4 regions of the Sessilibacter sp. MAH3 genome follow, and region 2 is predicted to be linked to each of the others. Evidence: predicted binding sites of a transcription regulator. Region 2 holds the regulator's gene; each other region holds the start of a gene.
The links. The regulator FNR, encoded in region 2, switches genes on or off when oxygen is low (the NO sensors DNR and NnrR bind a similar motif). The targets are predictions, from matches to a motif close to TTGATNNNNATCAA.
Positions count from the first base shown of each region.

Region 1: the regulator FNR is predicted to act here: its motif matches at 1,968-1,981, upstream of ACYQ2C_RS07695 (4Fe-4S dicluster domain-containing protein).
Region 3: the regulator FNR is predicted to act here: its motif matches at 1,596-1,609, upstream of ACYQ2C_RS14585 (NifB/NifX family molybdenum-iron cluster-binding protein).
Region 4: the regulator FNR is predicted to act here: its motif matches at 1,771-1,784, upstream of ACYQ2C_RS06475 (L-lactate permease).

Region 1 is NZ_BAAGIE010000009.1:117,495-120,691, forward strand. It holds gene nifB (nitrogenase cofactor biosynthesis protein NifB) at 238-1,737, shown strand; gene ACYQ2C_RS07695 (4Fe-4S dicluster domain-containing protein) at 2,034-2,318, shown strand; gene ACYQ2C_RS07700 (ArsC/Spx/MgsR family protein) at 2,547-2,966, shown strand; gene ACYQ2C_RS07705 (nitrogen fixation protein NifQ) at 3,042-3,197, shown strand, end outside.
Region 2 is NZ_BAAGIE010000002.1:192,328-195,524, forward strand. It holds gene ACYQ2C_RS02350 (radical SAM protein) at 1-878, shown strand, start outside; gene fnr (fumarate/nitrate reduction transcriptional regulator Fnr) at 1,167-1,907, shown strand; gene ACYQ2C_RS02360 (ribbon-helix-helix domain-containing protein) at 3,011-3,197, shown strand, end outside.
Region 3 is NZ_BAAGIE010000025.1:40,355-43,551, forward strand. It holds gene ACYQ2C_RS14575 (ion transporter) at 1-191, shown strand, start outside; gene ACYQ2C_RS14580 (DUF3192 domain-containing protein) at 675-1,034, shown strand; gene ACYQ2C_RS14585 (NifB/NifX family molybdenum-iron cluster-binding protein) at 1,104-1,538, opposite strand; gene ACYQ2C_RS14590 (DUF58 domain-containing protein) at 1,793-3,121, opposite strand; gene ACYQ2C_RS14595 (AAA family ATPase) at 3,118-3,197, opposite strand, start outside.
Region 4 is NZ_BAAGIE010000007.1:147,503-150,699, reverse strand. It holds gene ACYQ2C_RS06475 (L-lactate permease) at 1-1,698, opposite strand, end outside; gene ACYQ2C_RS06470 (LysR family transcriptional regulator) at 1,883-2,806, shown strand; gene ACYQ2C_RS06465 (DcaP family trimeric outer membrane transporter) at 3,177-3,197, opposite strand, start outside.

The DNA of each region.
Region 1 (3,197 bases), on a different contig from region 2:
AACAGAGGTAGTTCGTCGGTAAATAAAATGTGCTCTAACAATTTAAAATAATGTATCTAAGTGTTTTTTGTTGAAAATATTTTTGGCTGAGAATGCAGAGATTTTATTGTTTAACTGTTTAAGCATTTGTTGCTCGGTGAATCGCAATTAATTTTGTCAAATGACAAGGTTAACACCAAAACCGACGATCCACTTCCTAAAACCAATTTTGTGATATGGCAGGTTAAGGAGTTCATTATGGATCTTAGCGTGATAAATGAAGCAGTATCTGCAAGTGAGGAGGGGGGTTGTTCTTCGGGCTCTTGCGGTAGTACAGACGATCAAATGTCTCATCTGCCCGAGGATATTCGCCAGAAAGTCTATAATCATCCTTGTTATTCAGAAGAAGCGCATCATTATTTTGCGCGCATGCACGTTGCGGTGGCTCCGGCCTGTAATATTCAATGTCACTACTGTAATCGTAAATACGATTGCGCCAACGAGTCTCGTCCCGGTGTTGTTTCAGAATTACTGTCGCCAGAAGAAGCCGTGATGAAGACAAAGGCCGTTGCGGCGAATATTCCGCAGATGACCGTGTTAGGTATTGCCGGACCTGGCGACCCATTAGCAAATCCAGAACGCACTTTTAAAACATTCCGCATGCTTACCCAAGAGACGCCAGACATTAAATTGTGTGTTTCTACCAATGGTTTAGCGTTGCCCGAGAGTGTTGAAGAGCTAGCAAAAACCAACATAGACCACGTTACTATCACTATTAATACCGTCGATCCAGAAATTGGTGCCAAAATTTATCCATGGATTTATTGGAATAATCGCCGTATTCACGGAATTAAAGGTGCAAAAATTCTGATCGAGCAACAGCAAAAAGGTCTTGAAATGCTTGCCGCTCGGGGCATTTTAGTGAAAGTAAATTCGGTGATGATTCCGGGTGTTAATGATCAGCATTTAAAAGAAGTGAGCCGTATCGTTAAATCGAAAGGTGCATTTTTACATAACGTAATGCCATTAATTGCCGAAGCCGAGCACGGTACTTTTTATGGTGTGATGGGTCAACGCGGACCAACCCCCGAAGAATTACAAGATTTGCAAGATCAATGTTCGGGTGATATGAACATGATGCGTCACTGCCGTCAATGTCGTGCCGACGCTGTGGGTCTTTTAGGCGAAGATCGCGGTGAAGAATTCACGTTAGATAAAATCGCTAAAATGGATATCGACTACGGTAAAGCCATGAAAGTACGTGCGGCTGTTCATCAAGGTATTGAAGAAGAACTCGCAGAGAAACAAGCGAAAAAAGCCCGTTTAGCCGCAGCCGCAACGCCGGTCATAAGCAGTAAAAAATATCGACCCGTGCTTATGGCAGTTGCAACCAGTGGCCAAGGTGTAATTAATCAACATTTTGGTCACGCTACCGAATTTTTAATTTATGAAGCATCTCAAGACGGTGTTCGCTTTATTAGCCACCGCAAGGTCGATCAATATTGTATTGGTGGCGACAGTTGTGGCGAAAAAGAAAGTGCATTGGCCGGAAGTATTCGGGCATTGCAAGGTTGTGAGGCCGTACTCTGCTCTAAAATTGGTTTTGAACCCTGGGGTCTTTTGGAAGAAGCCGGAATTCAACCCAATGGCGAACACGCCATGGAGCCAATTGACGACGCGGTAATGGCTGTTTATCAAGAGATGATTGAATCTGGTGCTTTGGAAGAAGTTGAAGAGGAAAGTCTCGCCACTGCCTGATTGATATAAGCACTCTCGATTATCGAGAGTGCTTTTTATATAGGAAACTCTGATTAACCTAGAGTTTCTCGCGACACAAGGAAGTGTTGCCAATTTCAAGAACGGTAAGTGATTGAAATTGTGAAGAAATTGGAAATCGCATTTTGAATTTCTGTCCTCTGATTAAATCGAGAACGAGTTATTCAGAAGTTCCTATAAGATACGTTAATAAACCTTGGTACCGGTATTTTTTGATGGTCGTCATTTTCTACTATTACTATCAAGGTTAAATGCTGAATAAAATCGGAGATGCTGAAATGTCATTATCCATTGTTGATTCCTGTGTAAGTTGTCATGCCTGTTCTGCGGTTTGCCCAAACGATGCGATTTATCTTTCTGCTGACGTTAAACATTTTGTTATTGATCCCAAAAAATGCACCGAGTGTGAGGGCGATTACGCTGATCCGCAGTGTTCTAGTATTTGCCCAATTGAAGAAACCATATTGGATGCGCAGGGTAATGCCATCAATCCAATGGGTTCACTAACCGGTATTCCTCCTGAAAAAATGGAAGAAGCTCTGCGAGAAATTCAGGCAAGATAGAAAACTATAGGAACCTCTGATTAACTCATCCATGATTTAATCAGAGGACAGAAATTGAAAATACGATTTCCAATTTCTTCACAATTTCAATCACTTACCGTTCTTGAAATTGGCGACACATCCTTGTGTCGCGAGAAACTCAGGTTAATCAGAGTTTCCTATATTCTTAAGACTGGCATTTTGTTGTTACAGTGGATTGAAAATTTGTTGTTACAGTGGATTGAAAAATTGAGCAGATCTAAGGTTATTTTCTACGGCAAGCTGACTTGTATTAACAATCGTAGGCAGAGAAAAATTTTGCAACAGGCGGGTATAGAATTTCAAGAAGAAAATTTATTAACCTATCCTTGGCGCAAAGAAACGCTCATTTCGTATTTTATCAATACGCCAAAGTCACAATGGTACAATAAGACTGCGCCCGCGATAAAACAGGGAGATATGACTCCTGATTCCATGACGGAAGATCAGTTACTTGATGCTATGTGTCTTGATCCGGTATTGATTCGGCGTCCATTGATTAGTATCGATGATTTTAAAACGGTGGGTTTCGATTGGCCAATGTTAGCCGATCTTTTGAAGGTTGATAAAGCTCTGGCCGAGCAATTAGTAAAACCTAATGACGATGTTGAAACCTGCGTGAAGGTATAGGAACCTCTGATTAAATATGGATGAGTTAATCACAGGTTCCTATAGTCTGTTTAGCGCTATTGAAATGGGTTGATTATGAATAATCTTGTACACAAACTGATTCTTAGTGAAAAAATAAAAGATTTTTTAGGATCTACCACTGAATATTTCAGTCATGATAGTGCGCAAACCTTGAGTGGCAATGAGCAGAATCGATATAGAGCCGATCAATCTGTTTCTAAAGAAAATAAC
Region 2 (3,197 bases):
CAGAGCTCGTCAGTCTTGTTAAAAGCTTGGGATTTAACCGCATTCATTTTGGTGTTGAAGATTTTAGTACACAGGTTCAGCAAGTCATTAATCGAAAATACACCTTCGAAAAACTGAAACAATCAACCTCAGATGTTCGCTCGCAAGGCATTCAATCCGTCAGTTTCGACGTTACCTTTGGATTACCACAACAGAGCTTGGGCTCATTTATGAGCAGCCTAAAACAACTGTTAAAACTGTCGCCCTCACGAGTTGTTCTGCGTAAATATCACCACAATCCCAAAATATTTACCTCACAATCGCTGATTGATATCGAATCAGTTCCCGAAGATAAAACCGTTATGGAAATGCGCACCTTTGCCATCAACCATCTTCAAAGTAGCGGTTATTGCGCAATTGGCCCCGATTGCTTCGTTAGCAACGATGACCCCTTGTGCGATGCAACCAAAAGTGGTCGTCTACAATGGACTCAACATGGCTATGTTCCAGACGTTGCCGATACCGTCATTGGTTTTGGATTGTCGGCGATATCCAGTACGCCATCAGCCGTTTGGCAAAACCAGTTGGGTTTACGTGACTATACCCGCCAAGTGAGAAGCTACGGACACTCGGTTTATCGCGGTACGGAACTGTCGGTCGATGATCAAATAAGAAAAGAAATCACTCAACGCTTACTGTGTAATTTAGAAGTGAATAAAGAAGAGTTTGAAAGCCGCTGGAAAACCAGTTTCGACCATTATTTTGCAAAAGAATTATCTAATTTAGAACAAGAGTTTGGGCAACAAATGGTAATCAGTAATCAGCAAAAACTAAGATTAACACCAAGCGGTCAATGGTTTGCCAATCAATTGGCTTCCTACTTCAGACGTGCGGGCTAATAAGCCCGCATTTCATACCGATGTTCCCTGCTATATAGTCTATTGTTATTGCAGTAAAAATAAACAAATTGAATTTTTGAGCTGTTGATCGAATAAAAAATTTATTGATTATTACCAAGGAAGCTAAGTTTTGCGCAAAGAAGGCGTATTTGTAAATTCTCACGCCTCGAAGCTATCGACCTATCTCCCTCAATAACGTATATTGCTGATATAGCAACCTTAAACTATGCACTCAGATCAAAAGTCCTGTAGAATTTCAACAAGATAAGCCCGGTAGGAAAGTTACCTATGACTGTTACCTCATATGTACGATGCAGTAACTGCGCTGTAAGTAAGTTTTGTCTGCCTCACACCCTGTCCAACGATGATATTGGCCAACTAGAAGGTGTGGTGCAACAAAAGCGTGTACTCCATGCGGGTGAGACCCTTTATCATACCGGTGATCATTTCGAAGGGTTGTTCGCCATTAGCTCAGGCAGCTTCAAATCGGTGGTAATTGCAACCAATGGCGATAGCCAAATCACCGAGTTTTCATTCCCTGGTGAAATTTTAGGCTTTGATGCCTATCACGGTAAAACTCACAACAGCTTTGCAGAAGCGCTAGAAACCAGCAGCGTTTGCTTTTTGCCGCAAGCACAACTCGACAATTTGTCACAAAAAGTTCCTGCGCTTCAGCAGCAACTGTACAACCTATTCTCCGCCGAGATTCAAAGCAATAACGAATTCCTATTGATGATGGGCAAGCGCTCCGCAGAAGATCGCCTAGCAGCGCTGTTAATCAACATTTCTAGTCGTTACTCACAACGCGGATATTCTGCAACGCACTTCCGTCTTTCTATGTCGCGTACAGATATCGCCAACTACCTTGGCCTTACTATTGAAACCGTAAGCCGACTTATTCGCAGGTTCCAAAAAGAAAGCCTTATTGAAGTTGCCCAGCGTGACATCACCATTATTGACCTTGTAGGATTAAGTGAGCTAGCTGGCACACACTGCTCCTACGACCAAAAAGTGGCGAGTGCTGAATAACACAAATTTATACTTCGCTTTGAATTGTGATGAGTATTTAAAGCGGTTTGTCTACACGTATTCCCACATTAGATTACCTTCTACCGATCTCGGTCGGTAGAAAAGCTCCTCTTAGTTCTGCAACACTTTCTAATCCCGAAGCATTTTCTCATCAAAAAGCACCGTCAATAAATTCTTATTCGTAACGATTTATTACTTAGAACAATTCCACGTTAAAATAACTTGGTATTGCTTTTAAAGAATCATTGAGCCTTCTAAAAATACCGAATTCCTTGGCCAAAAATGTTCGCAAAACATATCAAAAAAACTTTTTTTATTTAATATAAAAATCTGAACAGCCTTACAAATTTTCAATTATAAATATAGAAAAACAAGAATGTAGAATCAGTTGTAATCTTAGATAACTTTGCCGTAAGTAACTATTCACAAACTTAATTAAAATCAACTACATTACAAACAGCGATCAAATTAACAAAATTCCGCCAAACAACTCACAAAAAACTACCCATTCGATTTAATCAACCGACTAAAACACTCAACACCACCAATTAAACCTGTACTTAACAATCTATTCGTATACAGCAATTAGGGCATTGAGTTAAATCAATCTTAAAAATTAGATATTTGACGGGAAACAAACTATCAATCAACGGTCATTGCGAACAGGGCCGAAAGTCTTTGGTAAATGCCTTACAGCTTCATCCTCATTTCAGTAATTGCGGCCCGTTCAGTTTGTTGCTTAGCTTTGCATTAGTCCCGCTCGGGTTCTTAACCTATCTCTCCGCGTTAACTTCGACGAGTTTTTTAAGGCAGAAAAAAACCCAACATCGTGGAGCTTTTTAAAATTCTATGGTGGTGAGGGAGGGAGGGACTTACAGCGATTTCGTCATTTCCGTCCGTATCCAACAGAGATAGGCGCCAACTCGCTACAGTTGAATGAATTTAACAAGGCTGTATGCACCTGCAACCCTCGATCAGGTCAACTATTAATCATCAAACACATAATCATCAAACACAGAGCAACAATGGTTCTTTCAAAATCCTTTCGACCAAAGCCCACAGATCCGTTACAGTGTAACGCGATTTAGCTTAGGGGCTTCACCGTGGATAAAACCGCAACACAACGACAACAACGCTACCGGGAACAGATAACCAAAGGCGAAAAGAAACGCCTTCAGGTGGTGCTTGATCGAGAAGAAGCCGACAAGCTGATCAATATTTGTGCAGCCGAAGGAATCAGCAAAACCGAGTTTATCAAACGAGCCATTTCACAACATCAAAAACATAATA
Region 3 (3,197 bases), on a different contig from region 2:
TTGCCTCGTTTGTAATGTTAACGGGTTATTCTATTATTGCGGTACCTACAGGGATTTTAACCGCTGAAATCAACCAAGAAATGCTCTTAGAGCGAACTCGTATTGTTTGTTCAAACTGTGAAAAATCCGGCCATGAGCGCCATTCTAAATTTTGTAAAGAATGTGGCGCCCCTTTACCTGAGCATCTTTAATTATGTGTTTTGGATTGTGTGAAATACTTCTAAAAGAGATATTTAACAGCGTAATTAATGTGGAAGCATTGCACAGAAAATTCAAGATTCTTCAGTAACGAATGTCTTTGCTCGGGTAAAATTTCTAAATAAAATCAAAGTGTTGTTGGCTTTTGTTGCCGTGACATCTGTTGTCGTTCGCTAAAACTGTAGCCAAATTAGGGTTTTCTATCTGTCTAATTAAGAATGATCTTTAAAAATATCTATAGGAACCTCCGATTAACTCATCCATGATTTAATCAGAGGACAGAAATTGAAAATGTGATTTCCAATTTCTTCACAATTTCAATCACTTACCGTTCTTGAAATTGGCGACACATCCTTGTGTCGCGAGAAACTCTAGGTTAATCAGAGTTTCCTATATTTACTGCAACCATTATTCGAGCCGTTGCGTCTGATCTTGAAACTTAGATGATTAAATAGAGAAACCGATTAGGAGAGATTATGAAAACACTAAAGTTGGTCCGTATTAGTGTATTGAGCCTTGGCTTAACCAGTTTGCTGAGCGGATGCATTTTTGTGGCAGGCAATACGGCATCTGATTGGAGTGCATCACACAATATTACTGCCGAAAAAATCAGTCTGTTGGATTTAGGCCAAAGTAGAGATTCAGTTGTTGAAAAATTGGGAAGTCCAGAAAAATCCGAAGCATTCACAATCAATAACTCGGAAATCTACGTGCTTTATTATTCTACGACTGATTCCGATGATAAAGATGGTGAAAAGGTAACTACGCCGCTGGTCTTTAAATCTGGAAAATTACTGGGTTGGGGTCAAGAAGTTTTGGACGATTACCGACAGTAATAAATTTAAAATAGATTTACAAAAAAGACATTGACCAGTTGCTACTGGTCAATGTTGTATTAGTTTTAGTTATGCTGAGCGGGCCGCTCGGTGTTCTGGATCTAAACAAATCTGCTCATGAGCGTGATTTGACGGCGGCTTTTGACCTTCAATAAAATAACGCAAAATACTTTGTACATCGGCTTCGTTAGTAGTAATGAGTTCGGTGTTTCGTAAAGCTAGCTTATTTCTTACTCCGTCTCCCGCCGATCCGGCAATAGCATAATCAACCTGATGCAATGGGTGGCGATTGCCATCGTCGCTAACATGCCATTCGTGCAAAGTGCCTGATGAGTTTAAGGCAATACTCCACAAGAATTTCGATTGAGCGTTATCTCTAGAGATTGTGTAAATATCCCAGTGTTTGGCTCTGCCTGCATGAGAAGACAAGGTTAACTCGTCATCTGTGGCGACCGCAACAAGCAATTGAGAAGGATTTTTTGTACAAGCATGAAGTACGGACATGACTACGACCTCCGATGTTTAACTCTTGCTAGCTTAATTTATAAGCATCTGTTCGAATTGATCTATCACAATTGACAATTAGAAATATTAAGCCAAGAAAGATTAAGCCGCTCTGGTAAATTTGTACCTGTCTTTTGGTGCGTATTTACGCATTGTCATCGCGAGGTTTGTAACCTTAGCTTCGCTATTTCATGAAGTGTGTTGGTTCTAAATTTAAGTTTGGTTTTGATTAGCAGAACAATTAATGTCGAATTTTAAAGTAGGTGGCTGCGTTTTAAGCGGAAATATTCACTTACTAGACGAACATGTAAAAACTCAGGCAATGTGTCTATAACAAACACTCCGGCTGAACGCAATTTCTTAATGACTAAGCTGCGTTCATGCAAATACTTATGCGTGGCCGTAAATGCAATCGAAGAATCAAAATTTACGACAGGTTCTTGGAGTTGATGCTCAAGCGAGGCTTCTTTGAGACTTGCAACCAAGACAATATGTTTTTTCGACAGTAATCGAGTTGCCTTTATAAGATCGTCATGATCCTCTTCACGAATGTTACTAACCAATACAACTAACGATCGACGTTTGTGGCGCACGGTAAAGTCTTCTGCTAGCTTCAAAAAATCGGTATTTTCGAGTGTACTTTGAATGTCGTACAGGTTATTGAGTAGAGTATTAACGCCATTTACGCCCTTAACTGGACTTAAATAGCGATTGTCTCCCGCAAAACTGAAAAATCCGGCGGAATCACCTTGGCGTATGGCAATATAAGCGGTAAGTAAAATGGCGTTCAGAGCGTAGTCAAAATGACTCAATTCATCGTCTTTTTGGCGTAGGCGTCTTCCGCAGTCGAGTAAAAAGAAAATTTCTTGATTTTTTTCGTCCTGATATTCACGTGAAATAGGCCTTCTAGCTTTCGAAGTTGCTTTCCAATCAATTTGCCTGAGAGAATCGCCCTCAACAAATTCGCGCAATTGCTTAAACTCCATGCCTTCGCCGCGACGCTGAGACAAATGAATACCTAATTGTTGTATTTGTCGTTCTACACCCATATTTGATAGCTGGGCGATAGGAGAGAAATTCGGATAAATTTTTACATCAGTATCGTTACCAAGTGACGTTTTGTAATCCCATAAACCATTGCGAGACTTTATTCGGAAAACAGGCGCTGCAATGGTGGTATTGCCACGGTCTACAGGTTTAATATGATAATTAATAAGGTTGAACGTGCCTTGTTTTAACAAAAACTGTAGCGGAAAACCTTCAAATTTTATTTTTGTGTTGGGCGCGAACGCGGCAGTAATATCAATATCACGAGCTAAGGTATTGGTAATTTTCAATGAACATTTTGTATTGTTACCAAGTGCTAAAGAGCTTGGAATCTGTTGTCGAATGCCCAGTCTTATGATTTTCCCTACAGAGAAATAATCAACGAAAGCAACAATCACAATAAATATACCCGCTACCACCCACACAGAGCTCAGTAGATCCGCAGCGGATACCGAGAAAATACGTAAAACGGCCGTAATGAGTGCCAGTAAACCCCAAACGAGTAGAATTTTTAAGAGTTTTTCGGTGGGTCTCATACTCGTGGAGCTTCTACCTGATTAAATACTTGCATCAAAACTTGGTCGTTCGTAAGCCCATCGATTTCCATTTCGG
Region 4 (3,197 bases), on a different contig from region 2:
CAACAGTGGGTCTGTAACCCCAAGAATATAGGTTGCAATTAAACCGAGTAAGCCCGCAAAAACTACGTAGTAAACGGTAGGAATAATGGTTTTACGCAGAGTTGCACCTTCTCGACCCACAAGGCCCACGGTTGCAGAAGCTGCAACAACGTTATGAATTGCGATCATATTTCCGGCGGCAGCACCCACCGCTTGGGTAGCGACTAATAATGCGGTTGAAATACCTAAGGTTTGCGCAGCTTCAAACTGGAACTGACTAAACATCATATTAGATACCGTATTCGAACCGGCAATAAAGGCACCCAAAGCACCAATGGTTGGGCTGATAAACGGGAATAGCTGGCCAAAAATATCGGCAAATAATTGCGCACTGGCCACTGGCATACTCGCCAAGTCACCCACGTTAACGCCGGAGTTAATCACAATTCTAACCATGGGTATGGTGAATAATAAAACGAATCCCGCACCTAATAATGTTTTGCTCGACTCTTTGGCAGCATAACCTAAAGATTTAAAAGAATTACTGCCGCGACAATGAAGGAATGCTGCCACCAACGCAGAAATCACCAATAAACCGCCGGGCAGATACAAAGGTGCAATACCCGCGTTAATACCGGCTTCACCTAGAATGCTTTTTGCAGTCCAAGAAATGCCGTTTGATAACGCTTTAATATCTGGGAATACACGAGTTGCCACCAATAAAAGCGCAACCAATAAATAAGGAACCCAAGCAATGACTGCATGCATTTTGGGATTGTAGCCGGTGTCTTCTTCTTTAATGGTTAGGGTACCAAACCACTCTTTTGGCCAAAGATTGGTCGCTTCAAAATCCCATGTATTTTTAGGAATTAAGAATCCATGTTTTGCCGCGGTAACCACAATCGCCATACTTACCATGCCGCCAATCAACGATGGGAATTCTGGTCCAAGTAATAAACCGGTGATCATATATGGAAGTGTAAAGGCTATTCCGGCAAACAACGCGAAAGGGATTATTTCTACAACATGCTTCCAACTTTTATCTTTGCCAAAAAAGCGCGTCAACATAAACACCATAAAAATCGGCATAAAGGTACCGATAATGGCATGAACTATGGCAACTTCGCTGGTGATTACCTGAAGAAACTGCGCCCAACTTGACCCTTGCGATTCAAGCGTAGCACCAATAGCAGCGCTGTCTAATCCATTGGTTACACCAATAACAATCGGTGTACCTACCGCGCCAAACGAAACCGGAGTACTTTGAATCATCATACCCATAAGCACGGCCGCTAATGCCGGAAAACCAATGGCCACCATTAAGGGGGCGGCAATGGCTGCGGGTGTACCAAAGCCAGAAGCACCTTCTATAAAGGTGCCAAAACACCAAGCAATAATAATGGCTTGTACTCTGCGATCGGGTGAAACGTGGGTGAAGCCATGGCGAATAACGCTAATAGCACCGGTACGTTGCAAGGTATTAAGTAAGAAAATAGCCCCAAAAATAATCCAAAGAACAGAAACAGTGACTATCACACCTTGTAATACCGAAGCCATTACCCGGGTTAAAGTCATCTGCCAAATAAATAATGCAATTGCTATGGTTGCCGCCAATGCCACCGGCATCGCTTTTTTGGCAGGCCACTGTAATCCTAAAAGTAATACGCCGCACAATGCGATGGGTGATAAGGCAACCAGCCCATAAATCCAGTCTGACATGGGTACATCTCCGTTTTTTTAATTTATTGTTTTATTGTGGTTATCTGGTTATGGTTTCCGTTACCGAAAGCTTTCACGTATATCAACGTAGAAGGCAAGGTTTAACGAGAAGCAGGACAGTACCAATCTGATCCCTGCTGATATATGATCAAATGGAAACAACATTTTTTCTTTTTTTTATATAATGACAAATCATAAGCACGGTGCCAAAGCCGATGACATATTGCTTTTTGCTTATGTTGTAGAGGCAGGATCATTTTCTCGGGTTGCTGAGCAGCTAGAACTGAGTAATTCAGTGGTTAGTAAGCGAATAGCCCGCCTAGAGCAGGCGCTTAATGCGCAACTGCTGTATCGCAGCACCCGCAAATTGAGTCTTACCGACGCGGGCATTGTGCTTTATCAAAAATCTCGGCTGGCTAAACTTGCCATTCAAGAAGCCGAAGATGCCGTAACCGGCTACGGTAACGAGATTCGCGGTAACATTAAAATCACCATGCCGGTGGTTTCTGCGCGTTTTGTCCTCAATAACGCCATTGCCAAGTTTTGCGCCATCTATCCAGAGATATCGGTAGAAATTACACCAGATAACCGCTGTTTTGATCTTATAAAAGAAGGCTTTGATCTCGCCATTCGTACGGCACACCTCGAAGACTCTAGCCTTATCGCGCGCAGACTTATCGATTCGCAATGGATTATTTGTGCAAGCCCGACCTACATAACGCGCAACGGCAAACCGGAGCAACCCGAAGATTTATCTGACCATAACTGTATGATTTATAAATACGAAGGTGCCGGACTCGATCACTGGGCGTTAAAGCGTGATAACGAAGATATTCAAGTGCATGTGCGCGGTAGCTTAAACGCCAACGACTTAGAAGCGCTAAGACAGGCTGCCTTAACGGGGCTTGGCATTGCGTATTTGCCACGTGTACTGGTGCACGAAGATTTACTGGCGGGAAGATTAGTCTCGATAATGGCCGAACACGTTGGTAAACGTTTGGGTATTTACGCGGTTTACCCAAGAACTCGCCTGCCAGACCTTAGAATTAAACTGCTGGTAGAGCACTTACGGCAAGCTTATTTAGACAAGAAAGAATATTTTTATTAAGAAAGATTTGGAAAATTAGCAAGGATACTGCTCAACGGAACGTGCTCAGGTAAAAATCAGCTGCAAAGCGTTTTTTTTACCAAAAATACCTTCAAGACTAAACAGCAATACTGAGCTTTAACCGATTTTTAGAAGAACTTTTAGAGAGCCTTTAAAGAGTTTTTAGAAGACGGTAGAAGTAACAGAATACAGGCAGGAAAATAATTTAAAAGAATGTTTTATTAAATCAAATATAACCATCAGTTGAAGTAGTCTTAAATGGCTACTATTTAAAAATAGCAACACCTACTCTTAATGAATCTCTGGTTAATCTAAAACACGTCCCTGTGTTTAAGAAACCCGAGCAAAACCGAGTTTTTAACAAGATTTCTTAGAAATCAAACTTAGCAGA